Regions from separate parts of the Sphingobacterium sp. WM genome, predicted to be linked through region 1. Evidence: riboswitches for the same ligand, from Rfam matches in the RefSeq annotation. Region 1 holds a riboswitch; each other region holds the start of a gene.
The links. A riboswitch is a leader RNA that binds a small molecule or an ion and turns the genes downstream of it on or off. The one in region 1 is predicted to bind thiamine pyrophosphate.
Positions count from the first base shown of each region.

Region 2: it holds a riboswitch for thiamine pyrophosphate, as region 1 does, so the genes downstream of both, PZ892_RS15550 (TonB-dependent receptor) here and pnuC (nicotinamide riboside transporter PnuC) in region 1, are expected to answer to the same signal.
Region 3: it holds a riboswitch for thiamine pyrophosphate, as region 1 does, so the genes downstream of both, thiS (sulfur carrier protein ThiS) here and pnuC (nicotinamide riboside transporter PnuC) in region 1, are expected to answer to the same signal.

Region 1 covers NZ_CP120709.1:1,835,151-1,837,426, reverse strand. The annotation lists gene PZ892_RS07805 (acyl-CoA dehydrogenase) at 1-603, opposite strand, end outside; gene pnuC (nicotinamide riboside transporter PnuC) at 603-1,226, opposite strand; TPP riboswitch at 1,262-1,399, opposite strand; gene PZ892_RS07795 (malate:quinone oxidoreductase) at 1,406-2,276, opposite strand, start outside.
Region 2 covers NZ_CP120709.1:3,644,741-3,647,016, forward strand. The annotation lists gene PZ892_RS15545 (amidohydrolase family protein) at 1-590, opposite strand, end outside; TPP riboswitch at 758-888, shown strand; gene PZ892_RS15550 (TonB-dependent receptor) at 946-2,276, shown strand, end outside.
Region 3 covers NZ_CP120709.1:1,415,268-1,417,543, forward strand. The annotation lists gene thiC (phosphomethylpyrimidine synthase ThiC) at 1-940, opposite strand, end outside; gene thiS (sulfur carrier protein ThiS) at 959-1,165, opposite strand; TPP riboswitch at 1,228-1,326, opposite strand; gene PZ892_RS06045 (hypothetical protein) at 1,399-2,124, opposite strand.

The sequences.
Region 1 (2,276 bases):
AAATGCATTTTCCTTTTTTACCTTTAGATTCTGAATAGAGAATGAATGGCTTGCTGTACATTCCAATCCGAAGGTATCCCAATCATATTCAATCAACACATTTTCCCGTGGCACTAAAAAGGAATAATAAAGAGGTTCTCCTGAATCTGTTTTTACAGTTTCTCCATCTTTTATGATTTCAGCATTAAAAGTAAAATGAGTTAAATGGGGTGCACCAGTTGCATAGCTCCAAAAGCCTGACACTACATAATGATCTTCCAGGTCAATGGCCTTCCCTCCGACTCTTCCACTTCCACCCAAACATATTTTAGGATCTGACCATAGTTTTTCAGAGAGTTTAGGGTCAATAAAACCTGCAAACATATTTGCTCCAGCACATAAAGTTACTGTCCAAGCAAATCCGCCATCATAATAGGCTAATTCTTCGAGTAAATCCAGACCTTGAGGAAATGGCATTTCAAGACCATTTAAATTTTTGGGAACCCATAAATTAAACCAGTTATTTCGGTAAGTAAACTCTAACTGCTCCTTTGTTAGGGATTTATGTTTAATACCTAAAGGCTGTAATTCCTTAATGATATTGATTTGTTCTTGACTAAGCATTAATTGAAATTTAATTGATCTACGTTTTGTGATTGCATAATTTTCTTCCATTTAAAGAATCCGAAAATCGCGATCACGAATAAAAATGTTGTTAGGGCAGCAAATAGATAGAGGTCTTTATGAATCAAAAGTGGGATTGCAAAAAGGTTACTGATATTTAATAAAATCCAGTTTTCAATTTTTCTTTTTGCCAGTAACCACATTCCAGCCCAAGCGGTTGAAGTCACCCAGGCATCCCAAACAGGAACATCTGAGTCTGTAATACTTCGTAGCAGGAAGTAAAACAATAAGAAGCCTGCAAAGACAATCGTTAGGACAATTTTCCATTCTGTCTTTGTTGTGTAGGATATTGGTTGCTCCTTTGCGGTTTTATTGCTCATCCAGAACCACCAACCATAGATGCTCATGACCAGATAATAGATCTGTAAGGCAATTTCTGCATATAATCCGGCAGAAAATAAAACCATCATTCCGGAAATAATTCCAAGGATTCCAAATAAATAATTTGAGACCTTATTGTTTTTGGACAATAGAACCTGGATGATACCACAGATTACGGAAAACCTTTCTAACCAAGAAGTTTCCTTTAAAGTATGAAAAATATTATTTAAGATTTCCTCCAATTTCGCTGAATTGATTATGCACTTATGGAGACAAGGGAAAGGATATAATTTATTCCTACGCCAGCATTACCTGGATCAGGTTCATTTCGATGGATCATCGAAAATGGGTATCATCTCAGCCTAAAAATATGTCTCGCCAGAAGCGAGACATATTAGCACCCCATAAGATATTATGAATATTATTTATCTATCTGCAAAATAGCAGAAGTACGATTTCTAGTTGATTGACACAATTCTGCGTCATCATTTAATTTTTTGCCCCATGAAGGAATCATTTCGCGTAATTTCTTACGGTAAGAATCGGATTTAGCGCGATCAGGGAAACATCTTTTCAACAGGTTGATCATGATAGCCACCGATGTAGATGCACCTGGAGAAGCGCCCAATAATGCAGCGATAGAACCATCTGCACTGGATACAACTTCAGTTCCAAATTCTAGGATACCACCATGTTTAGGATCTTTTTTAATTACCTGAACACGTTGACCAGCTTTTTCAATTTCCCAATCTTCCAATCTAGCCGTTGGCATAAATTGTTTCAATGAATCCAATTTATCCTGCGGTTTTTTCATGACCTCAGTAATTAAATATTTTGTTAGAGGTAGGTTATCCAATCCTGCAGAAAGCATAGGACGGATATTTGAAAGCTTAATAGATGCAGGTAAATCGAAGTAGGATCCTTTTTTCAAGAATTTGGTTGAGAAACCAGCATAAGGACCGAAAAGTAAAGCTTGTTTACCGTCGATATAACGAGTATCTAAATGCGGTACAGACATTGGTGGAGCACCAACAGATGCTTTTCCATATACCTTGGCATGGTGTTGTTTAATGATTTCTTCGTTATTACATCTTAACCATTGACCTCCCACAGGGAAACCACCGTATCCTTTTGCTTCTGGGATACCCGATTTTTCCAATAATAACAAGGAGTGACCACCGGCACCAATAAACACGAATTTTGCTAGGATTTCTCTTTTCTGGCCTGTTTTTAAGTCTTTAACCTCAACTTCCCATCTTCCGTCATCTTCACGGTCAATATCTTTTACCTCT
Region 2 (2,276 bases), 1.8 Mb from region 1:
ATACTGATGATATTATCTTCACTAATAGCTTTCTTTAAGGTCTTAAATAAGAATTTTGAACCTGAATACGGCGCGTGTGGAGTAATTGAGGAGTGTTTATAATCAAAATGAAACTCAATTTCTTTGGCATTATCGATTCGAGTAACAACATCTTCTTTATTCGTTGCCATTACTTCCACAAAAGTATGATACTTAATAGGACTTGTTTCTTTGATCTTTGCTGTTACGGCTGAGTTTACATGGTCTCCAACGGCTTGAATTCCATTCTCATACATCAACTTATCTGCTTCTTCCATCGCAGCTTCAACCTTCTCTTCATGGTTTCCACGTTCATTGATAACCGTAGAAAGAAAAGTAGGTAAACCCGTATTTCGAGGCACTACACCAAGCATATGGGATAATTCAAGATGACAATGTGCATTCACAAACCCAGGGATTAATGCTCCTTTGAATTGCTCTACCAAATTTTCATCAATTTCACCAGGATTGAAAACACCTTTCACAACTCCTTGATCATCCATCGCAACAACCCCCTTTTTAATGGCAGGACCTGCAACAGGAAACACGACATCAGCAGCGTAATACTTCATAAGAAATTAATAGTTCCGTTTTTTAAAAGTTAGCGTAATTAGCCTCTTGGAGGCAATGTTGGCAATTTACAAAAAAATACTAGGAGTTTAACTAATAAAATAATAATTACGAATTTGTTACAAATATATTTAAATTTTGTTTTATTTAGCCAAAAGCCTATGTTTGCCCTATCGATTAGGGGTGCCTTGTTAATAAACACAAAAACAGGCTGAGATTATACCCTGTATTTCAATAACTTACATGAAATACATACCTGATCTGGATAATGCCAGCGTAGGGATAGGGCGGTTAAATAGAACTTGTTGTAACCCCTTTCAACAAGAAAGTTTAACTCTTTAAAACATTTTTTTTATTATGTTTAACAAGCTTTGGGCATCTTTAGCCTTATGTTTGATTGTATTAATGAGCTTTGCTCAACAAAAGTTAACTGTAAGGGTTTTAGACAAATCTGGAGCCTCTGCAAATGGTGCAACCGTCGCTATTGATGGCCAGGCTAAATCCACAAATCAGGACGGAATCGCCGTTTTTGACAACTTAAACAACCAATTCTATAACTTAAAAATTTCTTTTATTGGTTATAAATCCGAGATTTCAAGAATTAATCCCGTAAATCAAGCTAATTTTTCCATTCAATTAAAAGACCAAGTCCTCCAATTTGAAGAAGTTTACGTTTCAGCAACCCGCGCTAAGGAGAATTCTGCAACAACATATAAAACCATAACCAAGGAAGATATCAATAAAAATAATCTAGGTCAGGATATCCCCTATTTACTGGATCAAACACCTGGAGTGGTTATTGGATCCGATGCAGGTGCTGGTATCGGGTATACCAGTATGACGATCCGGGGGTCTGATAGCGAACGTATCAATGTCACCCTCAATGGTATTCCGTTGAATAACCCGGAATCTATGGGCTCTTTCTTTGTTAACCTGCCTGACTTTGCATCCAGCACGGAAAGTATTCAGATTCAACGTGGTATTGGAACCTCTACAAATGGCCCCTCCGCATTTGGAGCATCCCTAAATATTCAAACCGACGCTTTGGAAACTAAGCCTTATCTGGAACTGAATAACTCATTTGGATCATACAACTCTTGGAAAAACACTATTAAGGCTGGGTCTGGCTTAATTAACAATAAATTCGCTTTTAATGCCAGACTCTCCAGGATCTCATCAGACGGCTATGTGGAACGCGCTTCTTCAAACCTGAAATCCATGTATGTTGATGCGGGCCTTTACACTGACAAACACAGCCTAAAAGCGACTGTTTTCTCAGGTAAAGAGAAGACCTATCAAGCTTGGTATGGCGTAGCTGAACCTTTATTCAAAGAAAATGGTTACCGAATCGAAGAATATGCTGAAAACCTTTGGCTCTCCGGTACTGAACGCGATAGATTCTTAAATGGCAATCGTAAATACAATTACTATACTTACGATAATCAGACTGATAACTATACCCAAACACATGCTCATTTAAATTATTCTTATCGTCAATCTGAGAAGATGATATTTAATACAGCTTTACATTACACTCGTGGAGCAGGTTATTATGAAGAATTCAAACCAATGGACAATCTGGAGCACTATGGAATTGCCCCAGTTCAATCCGATGGTAAACCTATTGAAGACACCGATTTAATTAGAAGAAGATGGTTGGATAACCATTTCTATGGCTTAACTTACTC
Region 3 (2,276 bases), 420 kb from region 1:
TCGTAAAATACGAAACACCCTGTTCGGCTTGCTCAATCAAGGTGTCCTTGAAAATTTCCCAGGTTAAATCCTCCGGAACTCCCTTTACCTTTTCAAGTGCCTGATAAATTGGTACTGTACCAATTGGAACTGGTGAATTTCGGATAATCCATTCCCTCGTCTCATGGATGTTTTTACCAGTTGACAAATCCATAATGGTATCAGCTCCCCATCTGCATGCCCAAACAGCCTTCTCTACTTCCTCTTCAATGCTGGAACTAACGGCACTATTTCCAATATTGGCATTGATCTTCACCAAAAAATTGCGACCAATAATCATGGGCTCACTCTCTGGATGGTTGATATTGTTTGGAATAATAGCCCTGCCGGCAGCAATTTCATCCCTTACAAATTCTGGCGTTATATATTTTGGAGTATTTGCACCAAAACTCTCTCCCAAATGTTGATCTGCCATGCATTTGGTAGCAGCTTGTAACTGTTCTATCTTTTGATTTTCACGAATCGCTACATATTCCATCTCCGCGGTTATAATCCCTTGCTTTGCATAATGTAATTGGGTTACATTTTGTCCTGCTGATGCACGCTTTGGTTTATGGTTATATGAAAAACGTAAATCCGCTAAATTGGGGTCATTCAGTCTTTCTATTCCGTAATCCGAACTAATACCTGATAGTATTTCGACATCAGCACGATCGAGAATCCATTGTTCCCGAATTCTGCTGATTCCCTTGCGGATGTCAATTTCACTTTTTTCGTCCGTGTAGGGCCCTGATGTATCGTAAATGCTGATAGGCGGATTTATCTCCAAACCTCCATTGCTTAATTTTGTTGGATTCAAACTGATTTCTCGCATCGCTACCTGAATAGGATGGATCTTCCCTGGAATAAATACTTTCTTAGAATTGGGAAATGGTTGGGTTGTAATTGTTTGTTCTGTCATGTCTTTAAAATTTCGGGTTTATCCGCCTTGGGTGGCAGTAATGATTAGTATGGAATCGTTGTCATTCAAAAGTTGATCTGACCAGGAATCCTTGGGGATTACCTGATTATTCAAAGCCACAGCAATCCCTTTGGTTTTGCCTTTTAACTCCAAATCCATTAGTTCTTTCAGGTTCAAGGAACCTAAATTGAAATGTTTTGTTTGATGATTAATGATGAGTAGCATTCCTAATTTATTTATAGCATTAATGCTTTAGGAATGGCTACAATAGGTACAGGACGCACCCATGAAGACATTTTACTTTTCCCTACGCTAGTATGATCTAGATCAGGTTATAAGGGTAAAATCTCAGCCTGCAAATATTGCAGACACCCCTAAAGCTTTCGCAAGTTAGTCAATAGATTTAACTAAAAGAAATAATTTTCTTGCTTCATATAATTTATGGTATCCCTTAAGCCTTATTTTGAGGGGCTTTTTTCCTTAAATTCCTTGTAATGTTTTTTCACATAAACATGCAGGTCATAAGTCGTCCAATATTGGGCAACTTCAAAATCGGGTCGATATTCTACCATGAATTTTTCCAATTCTTCAGTGTCCATGGGAATAACATCTGTAATCGTAGATTTATTAAAAATCTGATCCACCTCCATGTTTTTAATCTCTTGTTTCATAAAGGCATCAAACCTTCTCGCATCTCTGCCAGCCTTGCTGAACTTTTCATAAAAATAGGTCACTGTCGGCATCCCAAATGGTAATAACAGATACCAAGGCGGTTCTCCTGAATAATATAACCCACCCTTCACATTGTAATCCTTCTTCATTTGCTCTAATTCCCTGATTTTTGCCGCCTTCGTATTCCCCATAATGACAATCTCCTCAATGACCAGGGCCTTTTTTTGTAGGTATATATCCTTCGTCAATTCACGTGCAAGCACACTTTTCCTAGTCCAATGGGGGTGAACAAATGCAATACTATCCATCGGGTTGGCATCAATGCCAAAAGAACCATCAAAATCTGAACGAATCATTTGCTGGGTTCGTAGATTAATCACATCCACATTTTTTATCAATAGGGTGCTATCTATGGAATAAATAGTACCTGTATATCTTTTCGAAACTTGAGCGAAAGAATAGGAGAGGGTAAAAAATAAAAATAAACAGAAAATGATTGGTTTGTTTGGCATATAAAAGTCCTCCTTTTTTCAATTTTAGGAATCCATTCTAAATTAACAAATAGCAAATAATCAAGCTAATACGATAACTAAATTTAACATTTTAATAATTTTTCCACCCAAACTTTCTCATTACATAATATTTAATTAAAAAAGGTCTCAAT